DNA from 2 places in the Paenibacillus sp. J22R56 genome. Region 2 is predicted to be linked to the other one. Evidence: riboswitches for the same ligand, from Rfam matches in the RefSeq annotation. Region 2 holds a riboswitch; the other holds the start of a gene.
What was found. Region 2 has a riboswitch for cyclic di-AMP ahead of AC0YNT_RS28825 (ubiquitin-like domain-containing protein). Riboswitches for the same ligand answer to the same signal wherever they lie in the genome.

Region 1: linked by a shared signal. The riboswitch ahead of AC0YNT_RS11525 (APC family permease) and the one ahead of AC0YNT_RS28825 (ubiquitin-like domain-containing protein) in region 2 are both predicted to bind cyclic di-AMP.

Annotation. Positions count from the first base shown of each region.
Region 1 is NZ_JBWDNV010000004.1:174,604-178,786, reverse strand. It holds gene AC0YNT_RS11530 (MMPL family transporter) at 1-208, shown strand, start outside; gene AC0YNT_RS11525 (APC family permease) at 280-2,106, opposite strand; cyclic di-AMP (ydaO/yuaA leader) riboswitch at 2,257-2,435, opposite strand; gene AC0YNT_RS11520 (glycoside hydrolase family 3 N-terminal domain-containing protein) at 2,733-4,183, opposite strand, start outside.
Region 2 is NZ_JBWDNV010000015.1:9,396-13,578, forward strand. It holds gene AC0YNT_RS28815 (HD domain-containing protein) at 1-1,024, shown strand, start outside; gene AC0YNT_RS28820 (TatD family hydrolase) at 1,056-1,829, shown strand; cyclic di-AMP (ydaO/yuaA leader) riboswitch at 2,013-2,222, shown strand; gene AC0YNT_RS28825 (ubiquitin-like domain-containing protein) at 2,463-3,599, shown strand; gene rnmV (ribonuclease M5) at 3,747-4,183, shown strand, end outside.

The DNA.
Region 1 (4,183 bases), on a different contig from region 2:
ACTCATTCTGGCAGGCACCTTCGCCGTCCTTGCCACTCTGCCGATTCAAGTACTCGTTCAGTTCGGCACAGTAACCGCAATCGGCGTGCTGCTTGATACCTTTATCGTCCGCTCCTTCCTCGTACCAGCCTTGACGGTGTGGATCGGCAAATGGGTATTCTGGCCTTCGAAACAAGGAACAGCTGGAAAGGTTAAGGAAAAGAATTAACCCGGCCAGCTTTATTACTAGTAGCATGAAAAAAGCCTTAGCTCCGGAAATCCGGAAGCTAAGGCTTTTTGTTATTTTTTCAAATGGTACGGCACGGTCGTGATCACGACATCCTTGCGGTAAAGAAGCTGAGTGCGGAGCATTAAGCTTGTTTGGTTATGCAAAATGTTCTGCCAGCCCTTCTTCGGAATAAACTGCGGAATAATGACCGTTACCTGGTAATTGTTCTCGCTCGCCTTACGCTGCACCGTATCAATAAACTTAAAGAGTGGACTCGTAATCGAACGATACGGCGAATGCAGCGTCACCAGTCTGACGTCCGGCTGGAACTTCTTCCACTTCTCCTCGAAGATCGTCTCATCCTCTTTCTCGAACGGGACGTATACGGCAATAATCTGCTCGGCCTTCAAGGACTTCGCATATAGAATCGAATGCTCTACGACATGCGTGATGCCAGCCACCGGCAATATCATCACATTACCTTCAATTGGGACTACAGGCTCGCAGGTCGCCAATCGCAGCTGTTCTCCAACAGCCTCGTAATGCTTCTTAATCCGGTGGAAGACGAAGATAATCAGCGGCAGGAAAATCAGAATCGACCATACCTGCTCGAACTTGGTCAAGAAGAACATCATCGATACGATAAAGCTAATCAGTGCGCCAATCGAGTTAATAATAAACTTGGGAACCCAGCCCTTTGGCCGCTGACGGATCCATTTTACAAGCATGCCCGTCTGCGACAAAGTGAACGGTACGAATACACCAACCGCATACAGCGGAATCAAGTGCTCCGTCTTTCCTTGGAAAGCTATAATCAGAATGATGGACAAGATACCAAGGCTGATAATGCCGTTCGAGTAACCAAGACGGTCACCGCGGACCGTAAACATTCTTGGAATGAACTTATCCTTCGCGAGGTTAACCGCAAGCAGCGGGAATGCCGAATAGCCGGTATTCGCTGCCAGAATCAAGATCAAGGCCGTTGTGCCCTGGATAAAATAATACATAAAGTTACGTCCAAAAATACTCTCTGCAATTTGCGAAGTAACCGTTACGTCTTCCCTTGGTGCAACACCGTAGTAGTAAGCAAGGAAGACGATCCCCGCAAACAGAACCGACAGCAGTGCGCCCATAGCCATCAAGGTTTTCGCAGCGTTGTTTGGCGCTGGATCCTTGAAGTTAGGAATCGCATTCGAGATCGCTTCCACCCCGGTCAAAGCCGAGCTGCCCGAAGCGAAGGCCCGAAGCAGCAGGAACAAGCTGATGCCCGCTACCGGTGTGCCAAGCGACGTATGCAGTGCAGGCGATACATCGCCTGTAGCGATTTTATATACACCGACGCCAATCATAATGAATACCGCCAGCACGAATAAATAAACAGGATAGGCGAGGATCGATGCTGACTCGGTTACGCCTCGCAGATTTAATATGGTGATACAAAGGACGAAAAATACGGCAATCAACACGGTATGGGTATGCAGGCTTGGAAAAGCTGAAGTAATCGCATCCGTACCCGCCGATACACTTACCGCTACCGTCAGAATATAATCGACCAGCAAGGCGCCGCCAGATACAAGTCCTGGGAATATCCCGAGATTTTCCTTCGATACCACATAAGCTCCGCCGCCATGCGGATAGGCAAATATAATTTGCCGGTAAGACAAAATAAGTGCCGTTAATAAGACAAGCACCCCGATACCAATCGGAATGGAATACCAAAACGCCGCAGCGCTCACGGTCATCAAGACTAACAAGATTTGCTCAGGACCATAAGCAACGGACGATAAAGCATCCGAAGACAGGATCGCAAGGGCCTTTGTCTTAATGAGTTTCTGTTCCCCTAATTCCGCGGACTTTAAGGGACGCCCGATCAGTAATCTTTTGATAAGAGTAAACACACAGGTCACCGCCAACAATGAAGTTAAACAACATACGCTTGGATACTTGGGCTACTCATCACTTATCAGTGGTAATGTAACCATGTTTGCTTTTTTTTACACGAAAAAAAGACCGCAGAGTATCCTCCCGCGGTCATAAAAAACCGAAGTTCACCCTCTCTATCAACGCTTACAAGGTTAGCTGACGGATTCGGGCGTCTAGAGAATCGCCCTACAGCTCTCTGCCTGAACGGCAGTTATGCTGATTCACCCCGGCGGTAACTATAATGGCAGTTATCGCAATTGGTTCCCCTGCTTTCCGACTTTCGGAAACTCAGCGAATATGAACATATGAAGTTTGCTAATTGATCATAGTCCTCTCTCCCTTATCTGTAAACCGTGATAATAATTCAAATAAACGCAGAAATCAGGGTTTAACCGCCATGAATGCGTATACATTCTTGAATCGCTTGCAGAATGTCCTAAAAAGCCAGCCATGCTGTCTTTTACCCTGTTCCAAGGAGATAATTCCCTAAATAAGGGAGGAGATCAGCTATTATACAGATGACATGATCCTATAAGGTCATTAAGCCGCAAAAAACAACGAACCAGCCGTCCGGCTGATTCGTTGTTTTTTCGAAAATCTTTTATTTCACGAGACGGAAAGGCTTTGCTTCTAGGTCACGGCTGTTAGGACCAACAAAGACATGGAACTCGCCAGCATCGCTCTTAAACTGCAGATCCATGTGGTAATAACGAAGCTGCTCTTCGGTAATTGAGAACGTTACCTTCTCCGTCTCACCAGGCTGCAGCTGCAGCTTACGGAAGCCCTTCAGCTCCTTAAGTGGGCGAACGACTTCTCCAGCAATATCACGCACGTACAGCTGGACAACCTCTTCCCCAGCAACCACGCCAGTATTAGTCACTTCAACCGATACTTCAAGCGTGTCTTCAGCATGCATTTCATCTGTCGACAGACTCACTTCGCCGTACGAGAAGCTTGTGTAACTGAGGCCGTAACCAAATGACAGAAGCGGCGCATTTGGCATGTCCAGATACTTGGAAACATATCGCTCATTCGCGTTCTGCGGTGTGAGTGGCCGACCCGTATTGTAGTTGTTGTAGTAGACAGGAACTTGACCAACCGAGTACGGAAATGACATCGTCAGGCGTCCGGATGGATTCACGTCTCCAAACAGCACATCGGCAATGGCATTGCCGCCTTCTGTACCTGGGAACCAAGCTTCAAGAAGCGCATCCGCCTCCTCGATAACACCATGAAGGTCCAGCGGTCTGCCGTTGAACAACACAACAACGATTGGCTTACCAAGCAGCTTCAGCTTCTGGATTAGCTTGAGCTGGGCCTGCGGCAAACGAATATCTCCGCGGCTTCCCGCTTCGCCGCTCATCTCAGAGCTTTCACCAAGTGCCAGAACGATAATGTCTGCATCTGATGCAGCGTTGACTGCTTCCTGCAGCTGCTCTTCCGAACCCGAGTCGATGTCGCAGCCTTTGGCTGTAGCAATTAGATCGGTACGTGCGGATATACCAGCATGAAGCTGAACCACTTCCTCTTGCTTACCCCAAATCGACCAAGGTCCAAGAATATCGCCACTCTCTGCGAAAGGTCCAATGAGCGCGAGTTTTTGCCCGCTGTGGAGTGGCAGAGCCCGCTCATTCTTCAGCAGGACACAGGATTTCGCCGCAATCTCACGTGCAGCAGCACGATGCTCATCGCAGAGCAGCACTTCTTTTTCCCGTTCTTCGCTAGCTGCGCGGTAAGGGTTTTCGAATAGACCCAACTTGTCCTTCAGCTTCAAGACACGAAGGACACATTCGTCGATTTGCGAGATGTCTACTTTTCCCGCTTCCACGAGCTCTTTCAGATGATTTGCGTAGTTAGACGTCATCATTTCCATATCAACGCCAGCTTCAATCGCCTTCTGTGCAGCTTCCGCACCATCCGCAGCAACACCATGTGGGATCATCTCGCTCACTGCGCCCCAGTCGGAGATCAGCATGCCGTCAAAGCCCCACTCATCACGAAGCAAGCTGCGCATCAGCCATTTGTTGCCGGTCGCCGGAATGCCATCCACCG
Region 2 (4,183 bases):
GGCCCTATGCGCTGCATTACTGCATGACGTTGGTCATGGACCGTTCTCCCATTCGCTGGAGCAGGTGTTCGATACGCATCATGAGCAGTGGACCTGTGCGATCTTGCTTGAGGATACAGAAGTTAATCGCGTGCTGCGCCAAGTGTCAGATGATTTTCCAGAAAAAGTGGCATCGGTTATCGGCAAGACTTATCCAAATCCGATCGTTGTCAGTCTTATCTCCAGTCAAATGGATGCAGACCGGATGGACTATTTGCTGCGTGATGCTTATTTTACCGGTGTTCATTACGGGAACTTCGACCTGGAGCGAATATTGCGCGTCCTGCGTCCTTTTCAGGGCAAGATGGTTGTGAAAGAAAGCGGCATGCATGCCATTGAGCATTATTTAATGTCCCGCTATCAGATGTATTGGCAAATCTATTTCCATCCGGTTACACGGAGCTCGGAAATCATATTGCGGCAAATTACTCGTCGGGCGAAGGAGCTGTACGAGAGCGGTTATACCTTTGCATGGATGCCGGGACCAATCAACAAGCTTCTAGATGGTACGATTACAGTAAAGGATTATCTGAAGCTGGATGAGGCTTATATGCAGACGATCTTCGCTCAATGGGCGGAGGAAGGAGATTCTCTTCTTGCCGAGCTATGCGACCGGTTCCTCAATCGCCGATTGTACAAATACATTACGCTTAGTGATCCAGGAGACTCTTTATTAGAAGAAGCAGCTCAGCAGTTTATCTCAATTGGTCTTAATCCGGATTATCATATGGAAATTGATTTTCCATTTGACCAACCTTACGACATATATCGCCCTGATGCGAAAAAAGGCGGGAAAGAGGATAAAGCGCCGATTCTGCTCTTAAATGACGATAACAGCTTAAGCGAAATATCGGTGAAATCCGACATTATTCGTTCCATCAGCGGCCTGCATCAAGGGCAGTACCATATTTATTATCCGATCGAGCCACTCCTTGCTGCGGCTCATCAATTAAGTGCTGAAGTAAGGGAGCTTTTCAAAATTTAAAGGCTTTATATAGAAGGAGAATGCAGCAAAGATGATATCTTTATTCGACACACACACCCATCTGGACGCTTCACAATTCGACGGCGACCGCACAGAAGTTATCGAACGAGCACGTGCAGCCGGTGTCGACCTTATGCTCAACATTGGCTTTAACCGAGAGACAATCCCGACCACCATCGAGCTTGCAGAAAAGTATGATTTTATCTATGCGGCAGTTGGCTGGCATCCAGTAGACAGCATCTATATGGAACCGGGGGATCTGGAATGGATCGAGCAGCTTTGCTCTCATCCAAAGGTTGTTGCGATCGGAGAAATTGGACTTGATTACCACTGGGATACGTCACCAAAGGATGTTCAGCACCGTGTATTTCGGGAGCAAATCCGCCTCGCTCGGAAGCTGGGTAAGCCAATTGTCATTCATAATCGGGATGCTCATGAGGACATCGTTTGTATTTTGAGGGAAGAAAAAGCGTCTGAAGTTGGAGGGGTCATGCATTGCTATTCCGGCAGCTGGGAAACGGCAAAATTATGCCTCGATATGAACTTCTATATTTCCTTCGGAGGACCTGTCACTTTCAAAAATGCGAGGGTGCCAAAAGAGGTGCTTGCACAGGTTCCACTTGACCGTATATTAATCGAAACCGACGCTCCATATTTGGCTCCTCATCCGTTCAGAGGGAAGCGAAATGAGAGCTCATATGTGTCTTTAGTCGCAGACATGGCAGCTGAGATAACAGGAAAATCTAAGGAGGAAATTGCATTTATTACAAGCACAAACGGTAAAAAATGTTTTGGTATTGTTTAAAAACGGACTAAAACCACTGAAATAAAGACTATAGCGGCGATAAAACTCTTTTTAATTGGCGGAATCGGCTTTATTTGCCTTCAGAATGCTAAAATTTCGTTAAAATCGTCTTTTAACGCGTCTTTACAATTGTGTGGTCAGGAAGGTATCATTTTTCTCAGAGCTTTAACTTTTGTATTGGATTTCCAGTTTACGCTTAATCTCCGAATCGGAGAGCGGGGGAACCAACGTCGGCAGATGCAGGGCTAAGAAAGCAAGTTAGCATCATGCGGCGCATTGAATTCTTCAGGGGTGAATTTTGCGGCGATTGCCATGAGCATTCGAACCGTGGATAGGGCAGCTCTCTCGTCCGAACCCGTCAGCTAACCTCGTAAGCGTCTATAGAGAGCGATCAACCTCGTGTATTTACCTTTTCCTGAATGTTTGACTACCCAGGAAGCCACGATCAGATCCTCTGTCGAAGGCTTCTTTTTATTTTCGATTTATACGGAAATAGTCTTTCGTAGAGGTAGATCCAGGAGGTGTGAGGAAGTAACACTGGAGCGTGCTCGTCACGCCAATATACTTAATAGTCACGTCAATGTATCATGCGTAACAGATTGGCGGCGGGGCTATGAAGGAGGACCGATTGAAGTGGGAATGATCCAAGTTAGGGAGACCCATGGGAAGCGATCATCCAGCATGACTTTCGCAATGCGATGGAAGCATGAAAATTTGCGTTTAATTGTTCTGAGTGCAATTATCTCAATCGCTATGACTTTCATGTTTTTGGTGTTGTTGTACGGATCGGCTGATAAAAGCGTATCCGTAGTAGTGAATGGACAAGAGACCGTTGTGAAAACAAAACAATGGATCCTGCAACGCCTACTGGATGAACAAGCTATTACGGTAGGGCCACATGATGAGGTGTCGTCACCTCTAAATGCGTCCATCAAAGACGGAGATCGCATTGAAATTAAACAAGCGTTTCCGGTTACTGTAAAAGCAGATGGCAAGACATCGACGGTGTACACGACAGAGAAAACAGTACAGGCGGCGATCGGGAAATTAAATATTCCTGTTCGCGATCAAGATAGGGTTAACCCATCTCTAGACACGGCCGTTTCGAAGGCGATGACAGTTACCGTTACTCGCGTCGATACAAAAGTGTCGGAAACAGAACGGACTTTGCCGTTCTCGATCGTGAAGAAACAAGATCCAACCCTTGATAAAGGGAAGGAGAAGCTGGTGCAATCCGGCAAGAATGGCCTTGTGATTGAACGCGTGGAGAAGAAGTATGAGAATGGTGTTCTTGTCTCCTCCAAGCTGGTCGACAAGGTTGTGCAGACACATACGGTCAGCCAGGTCGTAGCTATTGGCGCGAAGAAGGATGTACATACACTCTCAAGCAATGCGAGCACGGCCTCGTATTCGAAGAGCGGAGTCACCTTTAAAGCCAAGAAGATTCTGAAGAACGTAACCTTAACCGCTTATTCAGCGGGAGTGGAGTCTACGGGTAAATCTGAAAATCATCCTGGGTACGGCATTACCGCTTCCGGCGCGAAAGTGAAGGAAGGCCGCACGATCGCGGTTGATCCGGATGTTATTCCAATCGGCTGGTGGGTATACATCGAAGGCATTGGCTTCCGCAGGGCGGAGGATACAGGCAGTGCAGTCAATGGGAACAAGATTGACGTTTATTTTGACAGCACCAGCTATGCAAACAAGTTTGGCCGGAAAAAGGGCTATACCGTGTACGTACTTGGACCCAATAAGCCATCCGCAAGCTAATTGCTTCATGCTATTATTTCGATGATAAATATGCCATTATAAGAAGAGGCGCTGCCTCTTCTTTTTGTGTGTATAGGTGTGGAGCGGTTACATTCTTACTGACGCAAAAAGATGAGCGAAAGTTGCTGGAGAAAGGAATGTTCGCTTGTGATTAAGGAAATTATTGTGGTGGAAGGCAAAGATGATACAGTCGCTGTAAAGCGGGCTGTTGAAGCAGATACGATTGAGACAAATGGCTCTGCCATCGGCGAGGATGTGCTTAAGCGCATTGAACTGGCCATGGAACGAAGAGGCGTTATTATATTCACAGACCCTGATCATGCTGGTGAGAGAATTCGCAAAATTGTAGCTCGGCGGGTACCCGGCTGCAAGCATGCTTTTTTGCCACAGGAGAAGGCTATGTACAAGGGTGATATCGGCATTGAGAACGCCAGTCCTGAAGCCATTCGTCAGGCGCTCTCCGAGCTTCGAACAGAGGAGCCTGCTGGTGTAGGCGATATTACGTGGGAGGACCTGATGGAAGCGGGCCTTATTGTTCATCCGGATGCGGCGAATCGTCGTCTTCAGATGGGGAAGCTGCTTGG